DNA from 3 places in the Kitasatospora sp. NBC_00374 genome. Region 2 is predicted to be linked to each of the others. Evidence: riboswitches for the same ligand, from Rfam matches in the RefSeq annotation. Region 2 holds a riboswitch; each other region holds the start of a gene.
What was found. Region 2 has a riboswitch for thiamine pyrophosphate ahead of thiC (phosphomethylpyrimidine synthase ThiC). Riboswitches for the same ligand answer to the same signal wherever they lie in the genome.
Positions count from the first base shown of each region.

Region 1: linked by a shared signal. The riboswitch ahead of thiO (glycine oxidase ThiO) and the one ahead of thiC (phosphomethylpyrimidine synthase ThiC) in region 2 are both predicted to bind thiamine pyrophosphate.
Region 3: linked by a shared signal. The riboswitch ahead of OG871_RS19230 (cytosine permease) and the one ahead of thiC (phosphomethylpyrimidine synthase ThiC) in region 2 are both predicted to bind thiamine pyrophosphate.

Region 1 is NZ_CP107964.1:2,582,011-2,591,733, reverse strand. It holds gene pknB (Stk1 family PASTA domain-containing Ser/Thr kinase) at 1-6, opposite strand, end outside; gene OG871_RS11580 (thiazole synthase) at 95-892, opposite strand; gene thiS (sulfur carrier protein ThiS) at 898-1,107, opposite strand; gene thiO (glycine oxidase ThiO) at 1,104-2,276, opposite strand; TPP riboswitch at 2,245-2,357, opposite strand; gene OG871_RS11565 (NAD(P)/FAD-dependent oxidoreductase) at 2,481-3,626, shown strand; gene OG871_RS11560 (Rv2175c family DNA-binding protein) at 3,674-4,039, shown strand; gene thiE (thiamine phosphate synthase) at 4,036-4,683, shown strand; gene OG871_RS11550 (polyprenyl synthetase family protein) at 4,731-5,837, opposite strand; gene metF (methylenetetrahydrofolate reductase [NAD(P)H]) at 5,984-6,898, shown strand; gene OG871_RS11540 (hypothetical protein) at 7,033-7,821, shown strand; gene OG871_RS11535 (hypothetical protein) at 7,907-8,260, shown strand; gene OG871_RS11530 (phytoene desaturase family protein) at 8,268-9,668, opposite strand; gene OG871_RS11525 (DUF4126 domain-containing protein) at 9,699-9,723, opposite strand, start outside.
Region 2 is NZ_CP107964.1:4,497,998-4,507,720, forward strand. It holds gene OG871_RS20235 (class I adenylate-forming enzyme family protein) at 1-289, opposite strand, end outside; gene OG871_RS20240 (glycosyltransferase family A protein) at 304-1,044, opposite strand; gene OG871_RS20245 (3-oxoacyl-ACP synthase III family protein) at 1,041-2,051, opposite strand; gene OG871_RS20250 (VC0807 family protein) at 2,241-2,909, shown strand; gene OG871_RS20255 (flotillin family protein) at 3,017-4,486, opposite strand; gene OG871_RS20260 (hypothetical protein) at 4,729-4,935, opposite strand; TPP riboswitch at 5,030-5,165, shown strand; gene thiC (phosphomethylpyrimidine synthase ThiC) at 5,161-6,987, shown strand; gene OG871_RS20270 (hypothetical protein) at 7,309-7,626, opposite strand; gene OG871_RS20275 (ice-binding family protein) at 8,043-9,527, shown strand.
Region 3 is NZ_CP107964.1:4,270,505-4,280,227, reverse strand. It holds gene OG871_RS19260 (aminopeptidase P family protein) at 1-140, opposite strand, end outside; gene OG871_RS19255 (PP2C family protein-serine/threonine phosphatase) at 271-1,632, opposite strand; gene OG871_RS19250 (bifunctional DNA primase/polymerase) at 2,131-2,844, shown strand; gene OG871_RS19245 (DUF5926 family protein) at 3,064-4,050, opposite strand; gene OG871_RS19240 (ATP-binding protein) at 4,168-4,647, opposite strand; gene OG871_RS19235 (glycerophosphodiester phosphodiesterase) at 5,061-5,816, opposite strand; gene OG871_RS19230 (cytosine permease) at 5,979-7,340, opposite strand; TPP riboswitch at 7,331-7,482, opposite strand; gene OG871_RS19225 (S1C family serine protease) at 7,705-9,288, shown strand; tRNA gene OG871_RS19220 (tRNA-Ser) at 9,350-9,437, shown strand; gene OG871_RS19215 (histone deacetylase) at 9,628-9,723, shown strand, end outside.

The DNA.
Region 1 (9,723 bases), 1.9 Mb from region 2:
CGTCATGTCCACCAGAGGAGTGTAGGGGCGATGGCCCCGGCGGTGGCCGGTGGCCTGCCCGTCGCGAGCAGTCTGTGCCGAAGTTGAGACCGGGTCAGAACGCCGGGTGCTCCCGGGTGTCCAGTTCGGCCCGCCCGGCCATGGCCGAGGAGGCCTCGGCGTGGAACCGGCGCGGGATCCGTCCGGCCCGGTGGGCGAGGCGTCCGGCCTCGACCCCGCGGCGCATCGCGTCGGCCATCAGCACCGGATCCTGGGCCCGGGTCACGGCCGAGGCCAGCATCACCGCGGCGCAGCCCAGCTCCATCGCCAGGGCCACGTCGGAGGCGGTGCCCGCACCCGCGTCCAGCACCACCGGGACGCCCGCGCTCTCCACGATCAACTGGAAGTTGTGCGGGTTGCGGATGCCCAGGCCGGAGCCGATCGGCGAGCCCAGCGGCATGATCGCCGCGCAGCCGACGTCCTCCAGCTTGCGTGCCAGCACCGGGTCGTCGTTGGTGTAGGGCAGCACCGTGAAGCCGTCGTCGACCAGGGTCTCGGCGGCGTCCAGCAGCTCGATCGGGTCGGGCAGCAGGGTGCGCTCGTCGGCGATCACCTCCAGCTTCACCCAGTCGGTGCCGAGTGCCTCGCGGGCGAGCCGGGCGGTCAGCACGGCCTCCCCGGCGGTGAAGCAGCCGGCCGTGTTGGGCAGCACCCGGATGCCGTTGCGGGTGAGCACGTCGAGCACCGAGCCCCGGGTACCGGGGTCGACCCGGCGCATCGCGACGGTGGTCAGCTCCGTGCCGGAGACCAGCAGGGCCTGCTCCAGCACCTCCAGGCTCGGGGCGCCGCCGGTGCCCATGATCAGCCGGGACGAGAAGGTCGTCCCGGCGATGGTCAGCAGGTCGTCGGCCATCGCGCTCAGCCCCCCTGGACCGCGGTGAGGATCTCCACCCGGTCGCCGGCGCTCAGCACCGTCTCGCCCCACGAACCGCGTGGCACCACGGCCTCGTTGAGTGCCGCCGCCACGCCCGAGGGCGCCCTGCTCAGCTGCGCCACCACCTCGGCCAGCGTGGTCGCGGCGGGCAGCTCGCGGGGTTCGCCGTTGACGGTGAGCGGGATCTGGTTCATGACGTGACCTCTGCGGTGAAGCGGCTGGGGGAGAAGGGGGCGGCGAGCTCGGGCACGGCCCCGGTCGCCAGGTGGTCGGCGATCAGGTCGGCGGTGACCGGGGTGAGCAGGACGCCGTTGCGGTAGTGGCCGGTCGCCGCGGTGAGGCCGGGCAGCGTGGTCGGGCCGAGCAGCGGGGCGTTGTCCGGGGAGCCGGGCCGCAGCCCGGCACCGGTCTCCACCAGCGGCAGCTCGGTGATGCCGGGGATCAGCTCGTGCGCGTCGCGCAGCAGCTCGTACACCCCGCCCGCGGTCACGGTGGTGTCGTAGCCCAGCTCCTCGCTGGTCGCCCCGATCACCAGCTCGCCGTCGGCCCGCGGCACCAGGTAGATGTGCTGCCCGCGCACCACCGCCCGCACGTTGCGGGACAGGAACGGCGCGTACGGCGCGGGGATCCGCAGCCGCAGCACCTGGCCCTTGACCGGGCGGACGGCCGGCAGCACGCCCGGCGGCAGGCCGGGCAGCAGGTGGCTGCGGCAGCCGGCGGCGAGCACCAGCTGCCCGGCGGTCAGCTCGGTGCCGTCGGCCAGCCGGACGCCGGTGGCCCGGCCGTCCGTGACCACCAGTTCGGCGGCCTCGGCACGGTGCAGGACGACACCCTCGCGCGCGCAGGCGGCGAGCAGGGCCTTCGACAGCCGCCGCCCGTCCACCTGGTGATCGCCCGTCACCTGCAGGCCGCCGCGCACCCCGGGGGCGAGCATCGGTTCGAGCCGGCGGCACTCCCGGCCGGTCAGCCAGTGCGACTCAAGGCCGAGCCGCTGGTGGAAGGCGAGCAGCTCGCGCAGTTCCGCGCGGTCGTCGGAGTCCAGCGCCACGGCCAGCGTGCCGGTCTGCCGGTAGCCGGTGTCCAGGCCGGTGGCCGCGGTGAGTTCGGCCGCGAACGCGGCGTACCGCTCGTTGGAGGCCATGCCCAGGCGCAGCAGCGGCTCCTCGCCGTACTGCAGCTCCGTGACGGGGGCCAGCATCCCGGCCGCGACCTGGGCCGCGCCGCCGCCCGGGGCCGGGTCGAGCACGGTGACCGCGAGCCCGCGCTGCGCCGTGCGCCAGGCCACGCCGAGGCCGATGATGCCGCCGCCGACGACCAGGACGTCAGGTGTCCGTGCCAAAGTCGATACTCCCTTCGCCGGCATGACCCGGATCAGGTTCGGACGGTCGCAGGCCGCCGCAGCCCGCCTCTCAGCCCGGTGCGCCGGGCTCCCGTGTGGTGTCCGTCCACCATAACGCCGGGCGCGTCCCAGCCCGAAGGTGCGTACATGGCGTGGACACCCGCTCGCTAGGCTGGCCCGGTGGTCGAACTGAAGCGAACCGGACGGGTGGTCGTGGTCGGGGCCGGCATGGCGGGCGCGCAGGCCGCGCTGGGTCTGCGCCGCGGGGGCTGGGAGGGCCGGATCTCGCTGCTCGGCGACGAGCCGCACCGCCCGTACGACCGGCCGCCGCTGTCCAAGAACGTGCTGCTCGGAAAGGCCGACGCCACCACCTTCGAGATCGACTGGGAGCACCTCGGCGTCGAGCTGCTGACCGGTCGCCGGGCGCTCGCCCTGGCACCCGGGGTGCTGCACACCGACGGCGGTGAGCTGCCGTACGAGGGCCTGGTGATCGCCACCGGTGCCGAACCCCGCCCGCTGCCCGGGGCTCCCGGCGCGCGCCTGCTGCGTACCGTGGACGACGCCCTGGCGCTGCGCGAACGGCTCCGCCCCGGCGTGCGGCTGGTGCTGGCCGGGGCCGGCTGGATCGGCGCGGAGACCGCGACGGTGGCCCGGCAGCTGGGCTGCGAGGTGACCGTGGTCGAGGCCGGGCCGGCGCCGCTCACCGGTGCGCTGCCCGAACCGCTCGGCGCGGTGATGGCCGGCTGGTACGCGGCAGCCGGGGTCGGGCTGCGCTGCGGGGCCGGGGTGCTGGCCGCCGAGCCCGGTGCCGTGGTGCTCACCGACGGCACCCGGCTGCCCGCCGACGAGGTGCTGGTCGGGATCGGCGCCCGGCCCGCCACCGGATGGCTGTCCGGCTCCGGCGTGGAGCTGGACGCGGCCGGGGCGATCCTGGTGGACGAGCGGCTGCGCACCGGCGCCCCGGGTGTGTGGGCGGCCGGTGACTGCGTCTCCTACCCCTCGGCCCGCTCCGGCGTCCGGCTGGCCGTCCAGCACTGGGACCACGCACTGCAGTCCGGCACGGCGGCGGCGGCCTCGATGCTCGGCGCGGACGCCCCGTACGACCCGGTGCCGTACTTCTGGTCCGAGCAGTTCGGACGGATGGTGCAGTACGCGGGCCGGCACGCCGAGGCGGACGAGCTGATCCACCGGGGCTCGCCCGAGGAGCCGTCCTGGACGGTGCTGTGGTTGCGGCAGGGCGCCCTGGTCGCGGCCCTGTCGGTGGACCGGCCGCGCGACCTCAACCAGGCGCGGCGGCTGATCGACCGGGGTGCGGTGCTCGACCGGGCGCTCGCCGCCGATCCGGCCGTCCAGCTCAAGGCGGCGGCGGCCTGACCGGGCGGTAGGTGCGCGGGGGTCGCCGGAGGTGGCAGTCTGGGGGCGTGAGCAAGATTGATCCCAAGATTGAAGCCCTTGTCCCCGCGTGGCTCTACCTGCCCGACATCTCGGAGCTGTGGGGGGTGCAGATCACCGAGGTCCGGGACCAGGTGAGGAACCGGACCCTGCTGGCCGTCCGCCGCGGCGAGAACAACTCGCTGCAGGTGCCCGCCGACTTCATCGAGCCCACCGGACCGGTCAAGCACCTGGTGGGCACCCTCACGGTGCTGCGCGACTGCGGGCTCAACGACGAGGAGATCCTCGAGTGGATGTTCACCGAGGACCCGTCGCTTCCCGGCAGCCCGATCCAGGCGCTGCGGGAGAACCGGGGCACCGAGGTGAAGCGCCGCGCCCAGGCCATGCTGCTGTGACGGCGGACGCCCGCGCCGCGCTGGCGGACGCCCGCCTCTACCTGTGCACCGACGCCCGCCGGGAGCAGGGCGACCTGCCCGAGTTCCTGGACGCGGTGCTGGCCGGTGGCGTGGACATCGTCCAGCTGCGGGACAAGGGGCTGGAGGCGAAGCAGGAGCTGGAGTACCTGGAGGTCTTCGCGGACGCCGCCCGGCGGCACGGCAGGCTCTTCTCCGTCAACGACCGGGCCGACGTGGCCCATGCCGCGGGTCCCCAGGTGCTGCACCTGGGTCAGGACGACCTGCCCGTCCCGGCCGCCCGGGCGATCCTCGGCCAGGACGTGCTGATCGGCCGCTCCTGCCACGCCGAGTCGGAGGTGGACACCGCGCTGGTCGAGCCGGGCGTGGACTACTTCTGCACCGGGCCGGTCTGGCCCACCCCGACCAAGCCCGGCCGGCACGCGCCCGGCCTCGGCCTGGTCTCGTACGCGGCCGGGCAGCCGACGGACCGACCGTGGTTCGCGATCGGCGGCATCGACCTGGGCAACCTGGACCAGGTCCTGGCGGCGGGCGCCCGCCGGGTGGTCGTGGTCCGGGCCATCACGGCGGCCGACGACCCGGGTGCGGCGGCGGCCGAGCTGGCCCGCAGGCTCCGCGAGGTCTGACCGCTGCTGCCCGCGCCCGGGTGCCCCGCCCGGGGCGCCCGGGCGCTTCAGTAGGTGCGGACGGTGGCGGCCTCGGCCAGGGCCCGCAGGACCTCGCGGGCCGGGCCGCCGCGGAGCGGGGCGGCCTCCAGCGCGGCCAGCGAGTCCCGCATCAGCGCGTCGATCCGCTTCTCCACCAGGTCGGCGGCGCCGCTCCGCTCGACCAGTGCGCGCAGGGCCGGGATCTCGTCGGCGGTCAGGTCGGGTGCGCCGAGCCGCTCGTCCAGGTGCCGGGCGTCGGCGGGCGACAGGCCGCGCATGGCGTGCGCCACCAGCAGGGTCCGCTTGCCCTCGCGCAGATCGTCGCCGGCCGGCTTGCCGGTGACCGACGGATCGCCGAACACACCGAGCAGGTCGTCCCGCAGCTGGAAGGCCTCGCCCAGCGGGAGGCCGAAGGCCGCGTAGGCCGAGACCAGGTCGGGTCCGGCCCCGGCCAGCACGGCCCCCACCTGGAGCGGGCGCTCGATGGTGTACTTCGCGGACTTGTAGTGCAGGACGGTCCGGGCGCGCTCCAGCGCCTGCGGGTCGGCGGAGTCCCCGGCGACCGGCTCCAGCACGTCCAGGTACTGGCCGAGCATGACCTCGGTGCGCATCAGGTCGAAGGACGGCTTGGCCGCCCGGACGGCCGCGGGGTCGAGACCGCAGTCGTTGAACAGCTCGTCGCACCAGATCAGCAGCAGGTCGCCGAGCAGGACGGCGGCGGAGGCCCCGTACTGCTCGCGGTCGCCGCGCCAGCCGCTGCTGCGGTGCAGCGCCTCGAAACGGCGGTGGACGGAGGGCAGTCCGCGGCGGGTGTCGCTGCGGTCCATCAGGTCGTCGTGCACCAGGGCACTCGCCTGGAGCAGTTCGAGTGCGGCCGCCGCCCGGGTGATCCCCGTCTCGTCGGCGCCGCCGCCTGCCCCGCGCCAGCCCCAGTAGCAGAACGCGGGGCGCAGCCGCTTGCCGCCGTCGAGCAGGAAGTCGCGCAGGGCGTCGGAGACCGGCCCGAGCTGGGGGGAGATGCCGGCGAGCAGGGCCGTGCGGCCGTCCATGAACTCGGCGAGGGCCGCGTTGACGCGTTCGCGCACGGCTTCCGCGTCGATGGGGTGGGTGGGCAGACCGGTGGGCGAACGCACGGGAGACTCCGGATCGATTGGCTGACAATCAGACTATCGGGGTGTTCGGGAGGCTTCTCACCGCCACGGATCGGACGTCTCGGCAGGTGTCTCAGTTGGTGGACCACGTTTGGTCGCGCTCTCCGCATCCCGGCTAACCTGCGAGCATGGCACTCGGGATTCCCTCCACCAGAACCGACCGTGCGCAGACCGTGCGCGATCTGCTGGCGGCAGGTGACCGCTCGTTCTCCTTCGAGTTCATGCCGCCGCGCAGCGAGGCTGCCGAGCGCCGCCTCTGGGACGCGATCCGCCGGGTCGAGTCGCTGGACCCCAACTTCGTCTGCATGACCTACGGCGCCGGCGGCTCCTCGCGCGGCCGCACGGTCAACCTGGTCGGCCGGATCGCCACCGAGACGACCCTGACCCCGGTCGCCCACCTCACCGCCGTCGACCACTCGATCGCCGAGCTGCGCAACATCATCGGCCAGTACGCCGACCAGGGCGTGCGCAACGTCCTCGCGGTGCGCGGCGACCCGCCCGGCGACCCGATGGGCGAGTGGGTCCGCCACCCGGACGGCGTCACCTACGCCTACGAGCTGGTCGAGCTGATCCGGAGCATCGGCGACTTCTGCGTCGGCGTGGCCGCCTTCCCGCAGATGCACCCGCGGTCCGCCGACTGGGACGCGGACATCAAGCACTTCGTCGCCAAGTGCCGGGCCGGCGCCGACTACGCGATCACCCAGATGTTCTTCGAGGTCGACGACTACCTGTGGCTGCGCGACCGGGTCGCCGCGGCCGGCTGCGCGACGCCGATCATCCCGGAGATCATGCCGGTCACCAACATCAAGCAGCTGGAGCGTTTCCCGCAGCTGTCCGGCTCGGCCTTCCCGGTCGAGCTGGAGCGCCGCTTCCGTGCCGCGGCCGAGGACCCGGAGGCCGTGCGGGCGATCGGCATCGAGCACGCCACCGCGATGTCCGAGCGGCTGCTCGCCGAGGGCGCGCCCGGGCTGCACTTCATCACCCTGAACCACTCCACGTCGACCCTGGAGATCTACCAGAACCTCGGTCTGCACCAGCGCTGACCGACGGCCGGCGGCCACCCCGCCCCGGCGGCCCCGCCCGGGCCCGGCGCAGGTCCGTCCGGGATGTGGGTCCCGGCGCCGGGAACCGGTACAGTCGCCCGCAACCGCGCGGTACGCGACTGGAGGTAGCGGGGATGGGCATCGGGTACCTGCTGCTGTACGTCGCGTTGACGGTGGTGGCGCTCTGGCTGGTGGCCGAGCTGCTGCTGCAGAACCGTGCCCCGCTGCACTGGCGGGCGCTCGCGCTGGTCGGCTTCCTGTGCGTGGTCGCGGGGATGCGGCTCCAGTCGGTGCTGGTCATAGGAGCCGGCGCGGCCACCTTCGCCGTCGGCCAGACCTTCGTCACGCTGGCCGTCAAGCGCGGCCGGCCGGCCGGCTGGTCGCTGCGGCGCCCGGACGGCTCGCTGCCCGGTCCGCTGGCCAGGGTCCCCCTGCTCGCCGCCGCCACCGGCGGTGCGGCCGCGGTGGCCGCGGCCGAGACGGTGGCAGCGGTCGGCGAGGTCGGCCCGGTCGAGGTCGAGGAGACCACGGCACCCTTCGCCTACGAGCAGTTCCAGGAGCTCGGCCCGGACGAGGGCGTCTACACCGAGGAGCCGGTGGCGTACCAGCAGGCCCAGCCCGAGCAGCAGTACTACCAGGACGGGTACCAGCAGACCGGCTACGGCGACCAGCAGTGGCAGCAGCAGCCCGCCTTCGCGTACGACCAGTCCTACGGTCAGTCCTACGACCAGTCGTACGCCCAGCAGCCGTACCAGCAGCAGTACCAGGACCCGTACGCCCAGCCCCAGTACCAGGACCCGTACGCGGCGCAGCAGCAGCCCGCCCAGTCCTGGGAGTACCAGCAGCAGCCGTATCCGGGCATCCCCCCGCAGCCGGCCGCCGAGTACCAGCCGCAGCCCTGGGACTACCAGCAGCAGGGCTGAGCGTGCACGAGCTGCGGGCGAGGGGGCCGGCCGGCTTCCGGTAGTCCCGCCGGGAGAGCCCCGGCGGCGCTGCCGAGGAGGCCCATTGGCCCGCACCGCCCATCACATCGCCACCGACCTCGCCGACGCGTTCCACCGGCGGGGCGCACCGCTGCGCCTGGTCACCCTGACGGACCTGCGCTACGGCTCCGCGCTGCTCCGGGCGGCGCGGCAGGAGGGCCGCCGCCCCCGGCCGCAGGCCGTCCGCCGCTCGGTGCGGGTCCACCACTGGGCCCGGTTCGACGTCCGGGACCGTTCCGTCGGCGCGGACGCCGCGTTCGACGAGCGGCGGGCCCGGCAGCGGCTGCGGCGCGGACTCGCACGGCTGACCGCCCACCGGGACCCGGAGGCCGACATCACCCCGGCCCGCCACCGGCACAACGCCCGGTGGCTGTTCTGAGCGGCCGTCACGCCGGGCCGATCAGACCCGCCGTGATCGCGGCGGACATGCCCACCCTGGCCAGCCCGCCGCCCGGGTGGGCGGCCGCGCCGATCCGGTAGAGGCCCGGCACGGCGGATCGGTTCGGCGCGCTGAGGTAGGCGCCCCCCGCCCCGGCCAGGGCCGGGGCCGGCAGGGCGCCCCAGGTGCGCGGCTCGCGCCACAGCACCCGGTCGCGGACGTCGATCCCGGCGCCCGCGAGGTGGTCCAGCAGCCGGTCGGTGTAGGAGTCGAGCTCCGTCGCGTCCACCCGCTCGGGGACGGTGACGGTCAGGGTGACCGCCTCGTGGTCGGCGTCGGGCGCCAGCGCCGGGTCGCCGGGCCGCAGCACCTGCACGGTGGGCCGCTCGGGCAGCGCGCCGTCCGCGAACAGCTCGTCCCACTCGGCCCCCTGGTCGGCGGCGTGCACCACCGTCCGGTGCGGGGTCCCGGCGGGCCGGGCGCCGCGCAGGGCGAGGAACACCGACAGCCGGCCGGCCCGTGCACCGGTGCGCTCGGCGGTTCCGGCCGGCTCGGCGGTCAGCACCGCGTCCGCGTCGATCCGGTCGCCGCCGGCCAGCACCCCGCCGACCCGCCCGTGCTCGGTCAGGACCTCGCTGACCCGGGTGTCGAAGCGGAACTCCACCCGGCGCTGCTCGCACCGCCGGTACACCGCGTCGGCCAGCGCCCGGATGCCGCCGCCGACGTACCAGACGCCGAAGGACTGCTCCATGTACGGCAGGACGGTGGCCCCGGCCGGGACCTCGCGCGGGTCCAGGCCGAAGCGCAGCGCGTACTCGTACAGCAGCTCGCCCAGACCGGGCCGGCCGCGCAGTTCGGTCGTGGCCACGTCCGCCAGCGTCCAGCCGGAGCGGCGGCGCAGCCGGGCCAGGCCGCGCCGGGCCGGGGCCGGGTACGGATCGGTGTGCAGCGGGGTCGGGTCGGCCGGGAGCGGTTCCTCCAGCAGGGGGCGGCGGGTGGCCTCCCAGACGGCGCGGCCGCGGTTCATCACCTCGCCCCAGGCGTTGCCGGAGCCGGCGCCGAAGGCCGCGTCGAGCGCCTTGCCGACCCCGCCCCGGGAGGCGTTGGGCAGCAGCAGGTCGGTGCCGTCGGAGAAGACGTGCCGGCTCTCCGGGTCGACCGGCGTGAGCTCGACGAGCTGCTCCAGCGGCTCCCTGCCGGTCTTCAGCGCCAGGTCCCGGTAGACGGCCGGCAGGGTGAGCAGGGTCGGCCCGGTGTCGAAGGCGAAGCCCCCGCGCTCGTACCGGCCGACCAGCCCCCCGTACGTGCCGGTGGCCTCGCAGACCGTCACCCGGTGCCCGACGGTGGCCAGCCTGGCGGCGGCCGCGAGCCCGCTCATTCCCGCGCCGATGATCACGATCCGTGCCATGGCAGAAGATCCTAGGGCGTGCCCGCGGGCTCAGTACGCGGGTGCGGCCGCCGTC
Region 2 (9,723 bases):
CGAGCAGCACGTCGGGCCCGGCCTGCGGGTCGAGGACGGCGGCCCGCAGGCCGAGCCGGTGTGCGGCCAGCATCACGGCCAGCGCGCGTGGGCCGGGCCGGACGGCCACGCCCAGGGTGTCCCCGGGGCGCAGGCCGTACCGGTGGTGCAGCGCGGCGGCGTAGCCGTCGGCCAGGTCGGCGAGTTCGCCGCAGCGGGCTTTGACGGTGACCGCTCCGCCGCGGGTGCAGCCGAGCACGGCGGGGCGGTCGGCGCCCTGGCGCAGGGTGCGTTCGAGCCGGTCCAGCACGGTGGTGTGCCTCCTCAGCGGGGGTCGACGCCGCGCGCGCCGGCGCCGCGCTCCAGGTACCAGCGGGCGGTGCCGAGCACGCCGTAGGCGCGGATCCGGCGGGTGGAGTTCTGCACCACCATGTCCCGGCGGTGCACGATCGCGGTGGTGTGGCGGCGGACGCTGTTGATGAACATCCGGTCGGTCGGCGACGGGCGGCGCGGCATGCCGCCGACCGCCTGGTACAGCTCGGCGGTGATCGCCATGTTGTTGCCCGCGTGCATCCGGTACGGCACCAGGTACCCGTGCCGGCGGCGGTGCGCCGGGCGGATCCGGCCGAAGGCGGCGCCGAGGGCGACCAGGACGCGGAAGACGGTGCGGCCGAGCGGGCCGTGCTCGTCGTGCCGGGCGGTGATGTGCCCGCAGACCAGGCCGCGGGAGGCGAGCATCCCGGCCCGGGCGGCGGCCGTCCAGCCGGGCTGCGGCAGGCAGTCGGCGTCGGTGCGGGCCAGGAGCGCGGCGCCGTGTGCGATGGCGTGCCGGAAGCCCGTGTCGACGGCGCAGCCGACGCCCTTCTCCGTCTCGACCAGCACCCGCACCGGGAACGGAGCCCGTTCGGCGAAGGCGCGGACCTTGTCGACGGTGCCGTCGGCGGAGTCGTTGTCGACCACCAGCAGGGTGAAGTCCCGGTCCCGCTGGGCGGCCAGGGCCCGCAGCGCGCCCTCGATCCGGGCCTCCTCCTGGTAGGCCGGGATCACCACCCACAGCTCGGTCACGACACCTCCCAGACCATCGTCATCAGACTGACCCCGCCGCCGAGTCCGACCAGCAGCACCCGCTCGCCCGGCGTCAACTCGGCTCGGATTTGCTCCAGTTGGACGCCCAGGGTGGCGCTGGCCAGGTTGCCCAGCCGGTCCACGGTGACCACCAGCTTCTCGGCCGGCACGCCGGTCAGCTCCACGAAGCGCTCCAGGTAGGGCAGCGTCACCTGGTGCACCAGCACCCGGGCGTACGCGTCCCAGCCGAGGCCGGTACGGGCCGCCACCCTGGTCAGGATGTCGCCGCCGATCTTCTCGAAGACGCCGCGCAACTCCTTGCCGCCGCCCCGGAAGTAGCTGTACTCGTCGCCGCGCGGGTGGCGCGAGCCGCCGCCCGGGATGCCGCCGACCTCCCAGTGCTCGGAGGCGGTCTCGGTCTCGATGTCCAGGATGCCGCCGCGCTCCACCGCCTCCACGACCACGGCCGCTCCCGCGTCGCCGAAGGTGTAGCCGGCGAATCCCGCCCGGAACTCCGCCAGCCCGCCGGGGTCGCGCCGCATCGCCCGGCTGGGTGTCTCGCCGGTCACCACCAGCGCCCGGCGGGCCCGCCCGGCCAGGATCATCGCGCGGGCGGTGTCGATGCCGTTCAGGAAGCTGTTGCAGGCGTTGGAGATGTCGAACGCATGCGCGCGGGACCCGAGTTCGGCCTGCACCAGGTGGGCGGTGGCGGGCTCGCAGACGTCCCGGGTCGCCGAGGCGAACAGCAGCAGGTCGATGTCCAGCGGGTCGAGGCCGGCGCTGTGCAGCGCCCGGCGGGCCGCGCCCAGGGCCAGCGTGGAGGCGTACTCGCCGTCGGCGGCGAAGTGCCGGGTGCGGATGCCGGTGGCCTTCTCGAACATCCCGCCGGGCAGCCGGAGGCCACTGCCGCCCGCCACCTCGTCCTGGAGCTGCTGAGAGGTCAGCACCTGGGCGGGCAGACAGGCGCCCACGGCGGTGATGCCGACCCGCGGTATATGGAGGTCCATGGCCATCATCCTGGCCGGTCACCGCAGTGCCGGGCCTGAGTACCCGTACTCATCAGTGACAGGCGATCGGCCCCGGCCATGACATCCGTCATGCGCTTTCCCGCACAGCCGACACTGCCGCACGACCCCCGCCGGACGGGAACCTTGAGACATCGCAGAGAGCGACCGGCACGGACGGGGAGCGGGACCATGGCCACCATCACCACCAGCGCGAAGACCGAGCAGAACACCTCCGGGGCGGCCGCCGCCCTCCGGCCGCTGGCCGTCGACGTGGCGGTGCCGCTCGGCGTCTACTACGCGGCACACTCGCTGTTCGGCCTCGGCCTGGTCGCCTCGCTGACCCTCTCCAGCGCCGTCCCGGTCGTCCGCACGGTCGCCGGGCTGGTCCGGGACCGTTCGGTCAACACCCTCGCCCTGGTGATGCTGGTGGTGAACGTGGTCGGCATCGCGCTGTCCGCCGTCGCCGGCGACCCCAGGCTGATGGTCGCCAAGGACGGCGCGGTCAGCAGCGTGATCGGCGGCTCGATGATCGTCACGGCGCTGCTCGGCCGCCCGCTCATGACGGCCGGCCTGCGGCCCTTCCTCGTCAAGGGCGACGCGGCCCGGTCCGCCGCCTGGGACCGGCTGATGGCCGGCTCGGCCGCCTTCCGCCGCGACGAGCGCAACTTCTCGCTGGCCTGGGGCACCGTGCTGGTCACCGAGTGCGCCGCCAAGGTGGTGCTGGCGTACACCGTGCCGGTGGAGACCATGGTCTGGCTGAGCACCGTCCTGCTGGTCGCCGCGATCGGCCTGGGGGTCCTGGTCGGCAACGTCTTCGCCGGGCGGATGGCCGAGCGGGTCGTCGCCGAGGCCGCCTGAGCCTCCGAGGCCACCTGAACCTCCCGAACCGCCCGCAGTGCGCCCGCCCGCAGTGCGCCCGCCCGCAGTGCGCCCGCCCGTCTCCCCGACGGGCGGGCGCACCCGTGTCAGCCCTCCTGCACCGGGATCGGCAGGCCGACCACCGGCTTTCCGCCGGCCGGCCGCTCCTCGTCCGCCGGGGCCTTCGGCGCGTTCATCGCGCTCAGCAGCTGCCGGGCCAGGCCCAGCCCGGTGCCGCCCATGGTCAGCGCCTTGGCGAACATGTCCGACATCCCGTCCGCGCCGTTGAGCAGGATCATGTGCTCGACGTTGCCGAAGGCCTCCGCGCCGGCCCGGACGATCTCCGGCCAGTTCTCGGCCAACTGCTGGGCCACCACGGCTTCCTGGTTCTCCGCGAGGGCCGCGGCCCGGGCCTTGATGGCCTCCGCCTCGGCCAGACCGAGCGCCCGGGCCGCCTCGGCCTGCGCCAGGCCCTTCGCCTCCGCGGAGGCGGCCTCCGCCAGACCGGTCGCCTTGGTCGCCTCGGCCGCCGCCAGACCGCGGGCCCTGGTCGCCTCCGCCTCGGCGGTGGCCGCCACCTTCACCCGGTTCGCCTCGGCACCCGCTTTCAGCTCGGTCTCCCGCGCCAGCGCCTCGGCGGCCGAGATCCGGGCGTCACGGTCCGCCTCGGCCTTGGTCCTGGTCTCGTACGCGCGGGCGTCGGCCGGCTTGCGGACGTCCGCCTGCAGCTGCTGCTCCTTGCGGTGCGCCTCCAGCTCGGCGACCTTGGTCTCCTGGACCACGACCTCCTGCCGGGCGGCGGCCTGCGCCAGCGGTCCCGCCTGCATCGCGCGGGCCGTCGCGGTCTCCATCTCGGCCTGGTAACCGGCCTGCTGGATACCGGAGTTACGGGTCGCCTCGGCCTTGCGGGCGAACGCCTCCTGCTCCGCCTCGGTGGCCCGGCGGTCCGCCTCCGCGGCCGCGATCCGGGCGTCCCGCTGGACGGCGGCCGCGTGCGGGGCGGCCAGGTTGGTGATGTAGCCGGTCGGGTCCAGGATCTCCTGGATCTGCAGCGAGTCGATGATCAGGCCGAGCTTCTCCATCTCGGAACCGGACGCGGCCCGGGTCTCCCCGGTCAGCCGCTCCCGGTCGCGGATCATGTCCTCGACGGTCAACCCGCCGACGATCGACCGCAGATGGCCCGCGAACACGTTGTGCACCCGCTGGCCCATCATCTTCTGCTGGTCCAGGAAGCGCCGGGCGGCGTTGGCGATCGACACCGTGTCGTCGCCCACCTTGAAGATCACAACGCCCTTGACGTGCACCGGAATACCCTGCGACGTCACACACTCGACGTCCAGCTCGGCCTCGTTCAGGTCCAGCGACAGCTTGCGCACCACCTGCACGCCCGGCACCACGAAGGTGCCCCGGCCGGTGACGATCCGGAAGCCCAGCCCGTCGGCGAGGCCCTCGGTGCGGTGCGTGGAGCCCGAGATGACCAGCGCCTCGTTCGGCTCCGCCACCCGCCACATCAGTTTGAAGAGCACGATCAGAACGACGATGGAGGCCGCCACGGCCCCCGCGATGCCGATGAGCATCGGCTTTCCCCCTTCGAAGCGCACCGGCTCCGTGGCTGCGCTCTGATGTGCAGGACGGCGCGGAACGCGGTGGCAGCAGCAGATTCTTCGCCTGCTGTGATCGCTTGGGAAGGCTCGGGCGTCCTGATTGCGCATCAGGGGCGTCAAGATTGCGTCAAGACGGCGGCGTGCGCGGCAGGGTGGCGGCGGTCGGCGTCAGGGGCGGCGGTCGCGTCCGGGTGGTCGGCGTCCGGGCGGCGGTGTCACCCGTACGCCGGGCCGACGTAGACCGTGCGCGGCGGCTGGTACTCCAGCACCACGACGGGTGTCCCCGGCGCCAGCGGCTCGCCCGGCACCGCCAGGTACGCGAGAAAGGCCTCCGTCCCCTGCCGTTCGGGCACATGGATCAGCACCTCGCCGACCAGCCCGGCCCCGATCCTGCCCGTCACCCGCCCCGTCAGCCCGACCATCCGGCCAGTCTGCCACCGCGTCCACTGTCCGGAACCTGTCTGGACCTGGGCGGATCGGCCCGCTACGGTGTTGGACGTCTTACGCAGGCAAACCGCCTGCGGACACGGGAGCTCGGAGCACCGGGCTGAGAGGGCGCTGAACGGTCACGTCGAGGACGTGCCGACCGCTGCGCCGACCGCAGGAACCTGGACCGGATAATGCCGGCGTAGGGAGTAGAAGGTCAGATGACCGTCTTTGATGCACAGCAGAAGTCTGCCCGCAGCACGGCCGCCCCGGTCAGCAGCGCGGCCACCGGCTACCCGACCCCGGCCTGGCGCAAGGCCTACCTGGAGGGATCCCGGCCCGACCTGCGGGTCCCGTACCGCGAGGTCCACCTCACCAACGGCCGCACCGTCCCGCTCTACGACACCTCCGGGCCGTACACCGACGCGGCCTACGAGCCCGACGTGCGCCGCGGCCTGCCGGCGCTGCGCGACCCGTGGATCCGCCAGCGCGGCGACGTCGAGGAGTACGACGGCCGCGAGGCCCGCCCCGAGGACGACGGGATCAAGCACACCTCGCCGCGCGGCGGGAACCTCCGCAACCTGGACGCGGTCTTCCCCGGCCGGCCGCGCCGCCCGCTGCGGGGCCGCGACGGCGCCGCGGTCACCCAACTCGCCTACGCGAGGCAGGGTGTGATCACCCCGGAGATGGAGTTCGTGGCCCTGCGCGAGGGCCTGGAGCCGGACTTCGTCCGGGACGAGGTGGCCCGTGGCCGCGCCGTCATCCCGGTCAACGTGAACCACCCCGAGGTGGAGCCGGCCATCATCGGCACCAACTTCCTGGTGAAGATCAACGCCAACATCGGCAACTCCGCGGTCACCTCCTCCATCGAGGAGGAGGTGGAGAAGATGACCTGGGCCACCCGCTGGGGCGCCGACACCGTCATGGACCTCTCCACCGGCCGCAACATCCACACCACCCGCGAGTGGATCCTGCGCAACTCCCCCGTGCCGATCGGCACCGTGCCGCTCTACCAGGCCCTGGAGAAGGTCGACGGCAAGGCCGAGGAGCTGAGCTGGGAGGTCTACCGCGACACCGTCATCGAGCAGTGCGAGCAGGGCGTCGACTACATGACCGTCCACGCGGGCGTGCTGCTGCGGTACGTCCCGCTGACGGCCCGTCGCAAGACCGGCATCGTCTCGCGCGGCGGCTCGATCATGGCGGCCTGGTGCCTGGCGCACCACCAGGAGAACTTCCTCTACACCAACTTCGAGGAGCTCTGCGACATCCTCGCCGCGTACGACGTCACCTTCTCGCTCGGTGACGGCCTGCGGCCCGGCTCGATCGCGGACGCCAACGACGACGCCCAGTTCTCCGAGCTCCAGACGCTCGGCGAGCTCGGCCGGATCGCCCGGGACAGGAACGTCCAGGTGATGATCGAGGGCCCGGGTCACGTCCCGATGAACAAGATCCGCGAGAACATGGACCTCCAGCGGGAGATCTGCGACGAGGCGCCGTTCTACACCCTCGGCCCGCTCACCACCGACGTCGCGCCCGGCTACGACCACATCACCTCGGGCATCGGCGCGGCGATGATCGCCTGGTGGGGCACCGCGATGCTCTGCTACGTCACCCCCAAGGAGCACCTGGGCCTGCCCAACCGGGACGACGTGAAGACCGGCGTCATCACCTACAAGATCGCCGCCCACGCGGCGGACCTGGCCAAGGGCCACCCCGGCGCCCAGGAGTGGGACGACGCACTCTCCGACGCCCGCTTCGAGTTCCGCTGGGAGGACCAGTTCAACCTGGCCCTCGACCCGGAGACGGCCCGCGAGTTCCACGACGAGACCCTCCCCGCGGAGCCCGCGAAGACGGCGCACTTCTGCTCCATGTGCGGCCCGAAGTTCTGTTCGATGAAGATCTCGCAGCAGATCCGGGCCGAGCACGGCGAGGGCTCCACGGCCGTCAACGGCACCGGCTACGCACCCGAGGCACTGGCCGGCATGCAGGCCAAGTCCGAGGAGTTCGCCGCCCAGGGCAACCGGGTCTACCTGCCGCTGGCCGACTGACACCGGGTGAACCGCCGGGGCGCTGCCATGGGGGACCGGAGGGGGCTCCCATGGCAGCGCCCCGGGCACGTCCGCGCCAGCTGCCCGCCGGCCTGCTGCTCTCCCCGTCCTGCTGTCCTGGTGCCGCGCGCCGGGAGGCGATCGTCAGGCTCCGCGCCATGGAGGTGCGGAAGGCGATTCTCCTGGGGCTGCTGAGCTCACCTGTGTTCTCACCTGCACGGGTCTGGTTGTTCGGCGGGCCCTGAGTGCTGCTCGGGCAGCCGGCTGAGGCAGGACAGGCAGCGCATTCTCCAGGGCCTGGCTGCGGTGCGGCCTCCTTGATCAGACGCCGATGATCTGGCACCGCAGGCCGCCATCCCGGGCGTACACCCGCAACTCCTGCTCCTTGTGGGGCTCGTCGTTCTGCTTCGGCGACAACCGCCAGGCCGGGAACCAGCCGAGCCCGTCGGCGGTCAGGCTCTCCGCGACCTCCTCCAGGGCGTGCCTGCCGAGTCGCCCGTAGCCGAGCTCCTGGCGCAGCTCGCCGAGCGAGGTCCGGACCAGGCCGCCCGCTGCGCGACAGCGCTCGGCCACCGGGCCGGTGCCGCCGTCCCCGGGAGCGGTCGGCAAGTCACCACGCAGATCGGTCAGGGTGTTCATGTTCGGCCCAACGACACGAACTGCAAAAACGATGCGGCAGTTCCCCGGCTCGGACGTACGCGGCGATTCGTAGGTATTTCACCATCGTGTGCGATCGATGTGCGATCACCCGCGCCCGGCGAGCGGCCGCCGACGCGCCGTAGGCACATGGGTGAAACAGTCGAAATTCGGCCGCGACACCACTCATTTGGATTCTCAAAAAGCATTCGATCTTATGGTGCCATTGGTATGTACGCGGTTGAGTGACGGTTCATCACAAACCCGGTAGGCAGTCGCTTCGTGGCCCCCGCCATGGGGCGAATCCCGATAGGTGTCGGTGTGATCACCGGGGCATGGAGTCTGATCGGAACTCACCACAGCCACTCGGAATCCCCATGGATGGCCGAGTTCGACGGCGACACGAAAGGCTTTGTCCCATGGCAGTGGATGCCACCCTGTCCGCCCCTCCCGACAGCGGGCGTAGACGCACCCGGTTCAAGGAAGCCCTCTACCTCGTGCCCGGACTGGCGTTACTGGCGACAACCACGCTGATCTCGCAGCCTGCCCATGCGGCGGAGGCCCCGGTGACCCTGGGGACCGACACCAGCTATGCGGTCCTCGGCGGTTCAACGGTCACCAACACGGGCCCCAGCGTCATCAACGGCGATCTGGGCCTCAGCCCCGGTTCGTCGGTGACGGGCTTCCCGCCCGGAATTCTCAACGGGGTGCAGCACGTCGCCGACGCCGAGGCCCTCCAGGCCCAGTCCGATCTGGTCATCGCCTACAACGACGCCGCCGGCCGGGCGCCCACGGCACTCGTCTCCGGGGACCTCGTCGGGCTGACCCTGACGTCCGGTGTGTACAAGTCCACGTCGTCACTGGCGCTCAACGGCACCGTGACGCTCGATGCCCAGGGCGACCCCAGCGCCGTCTTCATCTTCCAGATCGCCTCCACCCTGATCACGGGTTCGGCGAGCAACGTCAGCCTCATCAACGGCGCTCAGGCCTGCAATGTGTTCTGGCAGGTGGGGAGTTCGGCCACCATCGGGACCAACTCCTTCTTCAAGGGCAACATCCTTGCTCTCACGTCGATCGCGGCACAGACCGGCACCGTGATCGAGGGCCGGGCCCTGGCCCGGAACGGTGCGGTCACGCTGGACACCAACACCATTACCCGGGCCGCCTGCACCGTCGGTCCGCCTGGTCCTCCCGGACCGAGCGGGCCTCCCGGACCTACGGGCTCCCCCGGCCCTAGCGGCCCGGCGGGTGCTCCTGGTGCTCCCGGTGCTCCTGGCGCTCCCGGTGCTCCTGGCGCTCCCGGCGCTCCCGGTGCTCCTGGTGCTCCTGGCGCTCCCGGTGCTCCCGGTGCTCCTGGCGCTCCTGGCGCTTCGGGTGCTCCGGGTGCCCCTGGCTCCCCCGGTGCTCCTGGCGCTTCGGGTGCTCCCGGCGCTCCCGGTGCCCCTGGTTCCCCCGGTGCTCCTGGCGCTTCGGGTGCTCCCGGTGCTCCCGGTTCCCCCGGTGCTCCCGGTTCCCCCGGCGCCCCAGGTCCCTCCGGTCCCGCTGGTCCGGCTGGTCCCGCTGGTCCTGCTGGGCCTGCCGGGCCGGGTGGCGGTCACGGCGGTGGCGGTCACGGCGGCGGCGACCATGGTGGAGACGACCATGGTGGAGACGATCACGGGAAGGGCGACCAGGGGAACGACGACCACGGTCAGCCGTCGCAGAGCCCCTCGCAGGGTGTTCCGTCCAGTAGGCCCTCGGCAGGCCCGCCGTCCAAGGGTCCTTCCCACGGCCTTGCGCAGACGGGAGACAGCCCGGTCACGGGTATCGCGGCCATGGCGGCGATTCTGTTCGCCGCGGGTGGTTCACTCCTCGTCATCATGGTGAGAAGGAGCCGTGACGGTGGAGTCGGCCGCCGGCACTAGCCGAGGGCTAGGGGCTGATCGTCGCGTGCTGTCGGACCGGCAATCCTGAGGGCAGGACAGCAGCCGCGGAAATGTCGGATTCGCCGCCCTGAGCCTCCGGACCACTGGTCCGGAGGCTCAGGGTCTCGCCGACACGGGCGCGACCGGCGACGGAAAGCCGGACAGGACTCCCCTCGGCAGCGGTCTCGTCCGGGGC
Region 3 (9,723 bases), 230 kb from region 2:
TCGGCCCAGCCGGACTTCATCGAGGCCGCGAGTTCGTCGGAGACCTCCGAGTAGAGCCCGTTCTTGCGGCCCTTGATCTCCTCCTCCGCGGCCAGGCCCTCAGGGTTGTCGGACACCGCCGGGGTACGGTCCTCGGTCACGTACGTCGCCTCCTTGCGCGCGTGGTGCCGCCCCGGGCACCCCGGATCGCGGGGTGGTGGGCGGCCTTGGCTCCCATGGTACGGATGTCGACCCGATCATCCGTTCGGGAGGGCGCGGCGCCCACCGGGCTCACCCGAACCGGACGGCCAGCAGCACCAGGTCGTCGGTGGCGCCCTCGTCCGGGCCCTCGCCGGCCAGTGTCGCCAGCAGGTGGCCGCAGAGCCGGTCCGGGTCGAGCCGGACGTCCCGGGGGGCATCGGCGGCGGCCCGGCGCAGCGCGGCCTGCCCCGCGTGCAGGGTCGGGCCGCAGCGCCGGGCCACACCCTCGGTGTAGAGCACCAGGACGTCGCCGCGCTCCGCGGTGAGCTCCACGCCCGGCGCCTCCCAGCAGCTGAGCATGCCGAGCGGGGCGGACAGCGAGGTCTCCACGAACTCGGCGCCGTGCCGGCCGACCAGGACCGGCGGGCAGTGCCCGGCGCCGGCCAGGGCGATCCGGCGCTCGTCGGGCCGCACGCAGGCGTAGACGGCGGTGGCGGAGCGGGCCGGCTCGGTGGTCTTGAGCAGCAGTTCCAGGTCACCGAGGACGGACACCGGGTCCTCGCCCTCCAGGACGGCGTACGCGCGCAGCGCCGCCCGTACCCTGCCCATCGCGGCGGCCGCCCCCGCGGCGGAGCCGGGGCCGGCGCCGGGTCCGTCGGCCGACACGCTGCCGACGGTCAGGCCGAGCGAGCCGTCCGGCAGCGCGATGGCGTCGTACCAGTCGCTGCCGCAGGAGTGGTCCAGGCCGGCGGGCCGGCAGCGGGCGGCGAGCCGGACGCCGGGTACCACCGGCAGGTGGTCGGGCAGCAGGCTGCGGCGCAGTGCCCGGGTGGCCCGCAGCGCGCGGTCCGCCGCCAGCTGCCGGGCCAGCACCGGGGCGGCGAACTCGCAGTACCGCTGCGCCAGGTGCTGGAGCCGCTCGTCGGGCCGGGCGGGCTCGTCGTAGAACCAGGCGGCGGCCGCCAGTGGCCCGTCCTGCTCGGTGGCCAGCGTCAGCGCGTAGCAGGCGCCGAGGCCGAGCTGGGCCGCGACCTCGCGGAACCGGGGCCCGACGGAGGGGTCGTCGGCGAGGTCCGCGATCAGCAGCCGGCCGGACTGTGCGGGGCTGCTCAGCAGGCCCGCGAACGGGCCGTGGTCGGCCGGGACGGTCTCCAGCGCGCCGAGCCCGGCGCGGTCCAGACCGAGCCCGACCGGCCGGCCGGTGCCCCGGCCGGTGGTGGTGATCAGTCCGCGCCGGGCGCCGAGCAGGGCCGCGCCGGAGTCGAGCACGGTGGCCAGGGTGGCGGGCAGGTCGGGTGAGCGGACCAGCAGGTCGGCGTGCTCGTACAGGCTGGTGAAATCGGACAGCCGTCCGGCCAAACGGTCCTGCAGACCGAGAACGGGCCCGGCCGGGAGGCCGGGCAGCGGGGCGGGCTCGGCGGCGGTCAGGTGCAGCGGCCGGGCATCGGTCATGTCGGAACTCCCCGCAAACTGGTACGTGTCACGCAGGACCCCCGGCAACGCCCAAATCGACAGCTATCTCACTACTCGGCAACAATCCCCCACTTGTACACAGGCCGATCGGGGCATGTCCAGAATGCGGACCGGGTCGGGCGACCGGGTTCCGGGGCGCCGTCGCGGGCCCGGGCGGGGTGCCGCGGCGCCGGGCCGGGCGCAGGGACGCGGCCCGACGGCCGGTCCGACGCCCCGTCAAGTGGCGGTCCGGATCGTATGCTTCGCATCCGCGCGGGCCGCCCGGGGAGGGTTTGACTCACTCATACGGTGGAACCGGGGCCTGCACGGGGGCGTCCATCCGGACGTATGAGGGATTCTCGTTCCAGCGAGCCGGTCCGCCCGGCTCCGCGTCCCCACCCATCCCTGGGTCACCTCGGCCGGGCCGTGCGGCACCCGCCGGCCGTCGCGCCGATCGACGGTCCCGAGCTCCATGGTCGCGGAAAGGAACGAGTGCCCATGCGTCGGACACGTCGTCGACTGGAGCCGCTGCGGCGGGCCGGGGCCTCCCGGGTCGAGGCCCTGCGGACGGGCGCGCTGCGGGCGTTGGGCCGACGGCCCGGGAGCCGGCGGCGGGCCCTGACCGCGGCGCTCGCGGCGGCCGCGCTGGGCTGGCCGGTCCTGCCGGGCGCCAGGGCGGTACGCGGTGCGGGAGGGCCGTGCTCCTGTGGAGACCTCTGCTGCCCGGTGCCGGGCGGGCATCCGTACGATCCGCCGCTGCTCGCCGCCACCACCGAGGCGCGGATGGTGCGCTGGTGGTGGGAGCGGCGCTGTCCCGGGGCGCCGGTCCTGGTGGCCACCGGCCGTACGGTCTGCGCGGTCAGCGTGCCCGCCGTGGCCGGGGCCCGGCTGCTGGCCTGGTTCGACGGGATCGGGGTGCCGCTGGGGCCGGTGCTGGCCACGCCGTCCCGGTACCTGCTGCTGGTGGCCCCGTACACGCTGGACGAGTTGGGCGAACTGCTGGCGGAGCGTGCCTGGGTGCCCGGGTCGCTGCGCTACCACGGTCCCGGTGGGTACCTGCCGCTGCCGCCGTCGCGCACCGGCGCGGGGGGCGTGCACTGGGTCCGCCCGCCCCGGGAGGACGGCGTGTGGCTGCCTCAAGTGGCCGCCCTGCTCGGCGGATTGATCGCGGTCACCACGACGGCGCCGGACGGCAGCCGGCTGCCGTTCTGAACGGCCCTGCCAGAGTGGCCCTTCGGGGTGCGCCGCAGGCGTACCGTCCGAAAAAACGAAAGGTCCGGCCGCTGGCGACGGGGGATGCACCAGCGACCGGACTGTTTAAAACAGTAACAAAGATCCGCGTGCGCGCCAATTTGTCCACGCGGTCCCGGTCTTGGAATCTTCCGCGACCAGGTCCGTTGAGCGGGAATTGTGACGCCCGTCACCGGCCGGTCAGTTGAGCGTGACCTGACGGTTCACCAGATTCGCGCGGGCGCGCCGCTCTTCGGCGGTGAGCGGGGCGGACTCGGTGAGCGCGCCGGCCAGCTTCTCGGCGAAGGTCGCGGCGGGCTTCTCGCAGTCGGCCGCGGTCATCTCCACCGGCAGGTCCCAGACCGGCACGGTCAGCCCGTGCGCCCGGAACGAGCCGACCAGGCGGGTGTCCGTGCCCAGCGAGGCCTCGCCGGAGGCGGACAGCCGCGCCAGCGCGTCCAGCAACTGCTCCTCGGGGACCGTCATCACCCAGCGCAGGTGGTTCTTGTCCGGGGTGCCGCACCAGTAGGCGGCGGTCACGCCGCCCAGCTTCTCGGTCGGGATCGCGGAGGCGTTGGCCCGCTCCAGAGAGGCCGCCACCTCGCCCTCGGCGCTCTCCGACTCCTCCAGCCAGAACTCGAAGCCGGTGTGCACGACCGGGGTGAACTCGGCCTCGGTGTCGAGCAGTTCCTGCAGGCGGCGGCCGCCGGGCACGGTCCGGCGGGACGGCACGGGGCTGCCCGGCGGGGTGGTCAGCGCCAGCTCCAGCGCGTCCGCCAGGTCGCGGCTCAGGTCGCCGGAGGAGGACTGGGTCTGCAGGCCCAGCAGGATCGAGCCGTCCGGGCGGCGCAGGGCCGGCCAGGCCAGCGGCAGCACGGTCGCCAGCGTCACCGACGGCACCTCGCCCTCGGCCTGCTCGGCCACCCCGGCGGCCAGCTTCAGCGGCACGGTGGCGGCGGGCACCAGCTCGCGCAGCGCCACCCAGTCGGCCTCTCCCGGCAGGCCCTCGAACGGGCGGTGCACCAGCTCCTGCACCGCGTGCGCGGCCTCCCGGCCGTGACAGGCCTTGTAGCGGCGGCCCGAGCCGCACGGGCACATCTCGCGTGCGCCGACGACCGGGACCTCGCCCGCGGTCACGGTGGTGGACTGGCTGCGCTGGGGCGACTTCTTGGCGGCCTTCTTGGCCATGGTGCGGCTCTCCCGGTGACGGCGACGTCTTGCTCCGGGAAGCCTACTGAGAATTCCGGGACTTCCCCGCGTACGGCGTCGCGCGGGCTCCGCGCCCGGGCCCGTGCGGCCCGCCGCTCAGGCGCTGCGGGCCTGCCGCCCCGCACCGTCCGGCCGTCCGGCCGCGTTCGCCGCCGGGCGCCGGCCGTCGGCGGGCAGCTCGGCCCAGACCGTCACCCGGCCGGGTGCGTGCCGCACCCCCCAGTCGCTGGCCAGCTCGCCCACGATGTTCAGGCCCCGGCCGCCCCGGGCCGTCACGGACGGCCGGGCGGGTAGCGGCCTGGTGGCCGCGCCGCCGTCCGTGACCTCCAGGGTGAGCAGACCGTCGCCGTGGGTCTGCCAGCGGACCAGCACCGCGCCGGCGTCCCCGTCCTGTTCCGGTTCGCCCTGCGGGTCGGCTCCGCCGGGGCCGCGCCTGGCGGGGGTGCCGACGCCGACCAGGTAGCCCGACGGAAGCTCGGCCTCGTGGTCGAGTTCGGTCAGCCGGGCGAGCGGCCGGGCATACCGGCAGGAATTGCTGAGCAGTTCCGACAGGATCAGCACAGCATCGTCAATCACCGAATCCGGAATCTCCTGATCGCCCAGATCGCGCCGCAACCGCCGTCGCGCCACGCCCACGCTCGCCGGACCGTGCGGCACTGCCAGGGTCGATGAAGCCGGCTCGGCCTTCTCAGGCACAGAACGCGCCACCATCAACGCCACCCCCGGACCTCCTTCGCTTCTGCCGAGGGATGGATGCCCCCTCGGAATGCGTCGGAAACGAGCGTTCACCGATCCCTGACGGCCATTTCCAGGCCCGCAACTCACGGTATGCAAAAGGTGATTAGATGCTCACGTTGTGTTGTGGGATAGGAGGAATTACACCCCTTTCCACACTTCGCGCCCCCTGTGCGCCTCCGCACCCCCGCAACGCCCGAAGGACGGCGCGCGACCGGCCTCGCGCGTGCGCCGGACCGCCCCCGGCGCCCCGGCTAGCGCCCCAGCTGCTCCAGCACCTGGCGCGGCCGGTTGGTGATCAGGGCCTCCACCCCGAGCCGCACGCACAGCTCGACGTCGGCGGGCTCGTCCACCGTCCACACGTGCACCCGGTGCCCGGCCCGGCGCAGCGCCGTCACCAGGCCGGGGTTGCGCCGCACCAGCTCGATCCCGGGCCCGGCGATCCGGGCCCCGCCGGGCAGCGCGGCGGTCCGCCCCAGCAGCGGAAGCCGCCGCTCCAGCAGGTACACCCTCGGCACGGCCGGCGCCGCCCGGCGGACCCGGTGCAGCGCCAGCTCCGAGAAGCTCATGATCCGGACGGCGGACTCGGCGGGATCGGCCGACCCGTCCGGCAGCAGGCCGAACCGGTCCAGCGTCCGCAGCAGTTCGGCCTCCACCCGCCCCGCGTACCGGGTCGGGTGCTTGGTCTCGATGGCCAGCTCGATCCGGCGGCCGCTGTCGGCCACCAGCTCCAGCAGCCGGGCCAGCGTCAGCACCGAGGCGGGCCGCGGGTCCTGCGGCGACTTCCAGGAGCCGAAGTCCAGCTCGCCGAGCTGAGCCAGCGTCATCGCCGACACCGTGCCGCTGCCGTTCGAGGTGCGCCGCACCGTACGGTCGTGGACGCAGACCAACTCACCGTCGGAGGTCAGGCGGACGTCGCACTCCAGCCCGTCCGCACCCTCCTCGATCGCCCGCTGGTACGCCTCGGCGGTGTGCTCGGGCAGCGCGGCGGAGGAGCCGCGGTGGGCGATCACCTTGACCGACCTGCGGTCGGGCGGGCCGGCGGAGGCCGCGGCGGAGTCGAGGGGCTGGGTGTCCACGACGATCACCCTACGCGGGCCAGGATGGCCGAAAGCCGCCGCCATGGGGAACGTGCGGTGAACAGCTCCCCGGCGGCGGCTTCCGTGGCGGTGTCAGACCGCCTTGCGGACCAGCGTGGTCGCCCAGGTGGCGAGGGCCGCGGTCAGGAAGGCGAACAGCGAGGCCGAGGTCCACGGCTGCGCCTCGAAGCCCACCGCGGACTGCAGGTCATGCCAGAAGCCGGTCCACCAGCCGGCGACCGGGGTCGGCGCGATGAACTGGTAGGTGGCGAAGCCCACCGCCCAGGGCAGCAGCATCAGCGGACGGGCCGGGGCGTCCTGCTCCAGGTTCCAGCCGGTGCGGCCGGCGCCGAAGAAGTAGTCGACCGCGAGCACCGCGAAGAGCGGCACGAACACCGCGCCGATCAGGTAGAGGAAGTTGGTGTAGCCCGCGCTGAGCTCGTGGATCCACAGGGCGAGGCCGGTCACCAGGGCGCCGATGCCGACGGTCAGCACCCGGCGGTCGATCCGCGGGAGGAGGTTCTGCACCGACATGGCCGTCGAGTACACGTTCGCGAACGACTGGTCGGTCTCCCGCAGGACCAGGACCAGCAGGAACACCCAGCCGGCCGTCACCCCGGTGAACGAGTCGAAGATCTTCGCGCTGTCGCCGCCCTGCTGGAGCAGGGCGATCAGGCCCAGCACGTAGCACCAGACCTGGGCCACCGTGTAGCCGGAGAAGGTGCCCCAGAACGAGGCGCCCGGGGTGCGGGAGTGCCGGGTGTAGTCCGCGGCCAGCGGGACGAACGAGATCGACACCGCGATGACCGCGTCCGTGGCGGTCAGGAAGCCGTCCCAGTTGCCGGCCCCCGGGTCGGGGAAGCCCTGGCGGCCCAGCTGCACGGTGAAGTAGACCATCGCGACGCCCACCGCGATCGCCACGTACTTGCGCAGCACCGCGATCGAGCCCAGCGGCCAGATCGTCAGCACCGTGGTGAGCGCACCGGCGAGCAGCACGAACAGCCAGCGCCAGCCCTGCGTCCCGGCCACGTTCTGGGCGCCGCCCGCGATCACGATCAGCTCGAACACGCCCCAGCCGATGCACTGCGCGATGTTCAGCACGGTGGGCAGGTACGACAGCCGCGTCCCGAACAGTCCGCGCAGCACGGCCATCGCCGGAGCGCCGGTCCGGGCGCCGATCAGCGCGGCCACGCCGAGCATCGCGGTACCGATCACGGTGCCGACCACGATCGCCGTCACGGCGGCGGCGAAGGAGAGCTCCGCGCCCGCCGTCCCGAGCACCGTGGCGGCGCTGGAGAAGCCGATCAGGCTGATCCCGAGGTTGGCCCAGAGCGCGAACTGGGCGCGGAAGTCCAGGGTTCTCGGAGGTTCGGTGTCGAGCACCAGGGGTGCCTCGGGACGTTCGGCCACGGCGGTGGCGGACGTGGAGGCAGGGGAAGGCGAAACAGCCGTCATGGCCGATACTCCCTACGCCGGCATTACCCGGACAGGTTCCGGCGGTCTGCGTCCCCTCGACCACCCGCGCCGTGGTACCCATGGCGTACGGTCGAACAGCGCACTCTCAGCCTGGTTGGTCCAAGCTCCCGCGTCGTGTCAGGTTGGAGCGCCAGGCTAACGGGATCGGCGTCGAACGCCAAGGCCGGGCGGGGTGCCGTCCGCATCGCGGGACTTCTCCGCACCTCGGCCGGACGGCCGGCCGACCCCCGGTTGTCGGGAGCACCTAAGCATTCTCATGACTTCTTCAGGGGGCTGCTTACGGCAACTGAATCGGCTATGCGAAAAACTATGGCCAAGGTCCTGTCAGCTATGGAGGTCGTCCGTGAGCACCGAGCACGAGAGTGGGTCCACCGGGCCGCGGGTGGGTCAGTCCTCCGGCGTCCCAGAGGCGGGTGCTCTGTCGAAGCCGGCCGAGACCGCCGCCCCGGCGGCGCCCGGGTACATCGACGCTCCCCCGCCGGTGCTGCCCGCCGCGCCGACCGCCCCGGCCCCCGCCCCCGGCTACCTGGACGCGCCGCCGCCCGCCGCCCCGGCCGCGCCCGTCGCCCCCGCGGTGCCGGTGCTCGCCGAGGGCACGCCGCAGGGCGACCCCAACCCGTACGCCCACCCGGCGACGTCGGCCGGGTACCCGCAGGCCGCGCCGCAGCCGTCCGCCGAGGAGGCGCACCACCCGTTCGGCGCCGGGCACCCGCTCGGCGGCTGGGGTACCCCGCCCGGCGGTACGGGCGGTCCCGGGCACCCGGCCGAGTGGGGCGTACCGGGCACCCCGCCCGGCCCTCGCAAGAAGCGCGGCGGCCTGATCGCCCTGGTCGCGGCCGTCGCCGTGCTGGCCGGCCTGGCCGGCGGTGCGATCGGCGTCTCGCTGACGGACGGCAAGGACGGGTTCACCGGCTCCACCAGCCGCACCAGCACCACCGTGACGGTCGGCGACAACCAGAAGGCCCTGGACCGGGCCCCCGAGTCGGTCGCCGGCATCGCCGCCAAGGCACTGCCCAGCACCGTCACCATCAAGGCCCAGAACTCCAGCGAGTCCGGGACGGGCACCGGTTTCGTCTTCGACACCGAGGGCCACATCCTCACCAACAACCACGTGGTCGCCCCGGCGGCCAGCGGCGGCAAGCTGACGGTGAAGTTCTCCGACGGCTCCTCGTACCCCGCCTCGGTGGTGGGCCGCGCCCAGGGCTACGACGTGGCCGTGGTCAAGCTCGACAACCCGCCGAAGGACAAGCTCGTCCCGCTCCCGCTCGGCGACTCCGACAAGGCCGCCATCGGCGACGCCACCATCGCGATCGGCGCCCCGTACGGCCTCGAGGGCACCGTCACCACCGGCATCATCAGCGCCAAGGACCGTCCGGTCGCCTCCGGTGACGAGACGGGCTCCCAGGCGTCGTACATGAACGCGCTGCAGACCGACGCGTCGATCAACCCGGGCAACTCCGGTGGCCCGCTGCTCAACGCCTCCGGTCAGGTCATCGGCATCAACTCGGCGATCCAGTCCAACAGCGGCGGCTCCAGCGGCCGGGCCGGCTCGATCGGCCTCGGCTTCGCCATCCCGATCAACCAGGCCAAGTGGGTCGCCGAGACGCTGATCAAGGACGGCAGCCCGGTCTACGCGATCCTCGGCGTGCTGCGCAACGACGACTACAAGGGCGACGGCGCCCAGATCCAGACCAAGGACGTCCAGGGCACCGCGGCCGTCACCCCGGGCGGCCCCGCAGACCAGGCCGGCCTCAAGCCGGGCGACGTCATCACCAAGCTCGGCGGCATCTCCATCGACAGCGGCCCGACCCTGGTCAGCGAGATCTGGACGCACAAGCCGGGCGAGAAGGTCGAGGTCGAGTACACCCGCGACGGCAAGGCCGCCAAGGCCACCGTCACCCTCGGCGAACGCAAGGGCGACAACTGACCCGAGCACCGAAATCGGTGTGCGCCGAACCCCCCGGGACCCGTTAGGCTGGCCTCCGCCTGGAGAGCTGCCCGAGCGGCCTAAGGGAACAGTCTTGAAAACTGTCGTGCGGTGACCCCGTACCGTGGGTTCGAATCCCACGCTCTCCGCCGCCACCGGCCCCCGACCCGCACCACGGTCGGGGGCCGGTCGCCGTTCCGGCGCCGGGTGGCCGGGGATCGGCCGGACGGGTGGATCCGGGGCCAACGCGCCCTTGCCGGAACGGTCCTGACGGATCGCTCGCCGAGAATCGGGCGCCCGGGACGTGGCCCGGCTGCGACCAGGCGAGGCGGCGGGTGGATGACTTCGATTGTGGTGCGGCGGCCGGGGCCGACGCCCGAGCGCCCGTCCGGGGAGCCCGGCCTGGTCTGGTACGCCGCGTACGCCTCCAACATG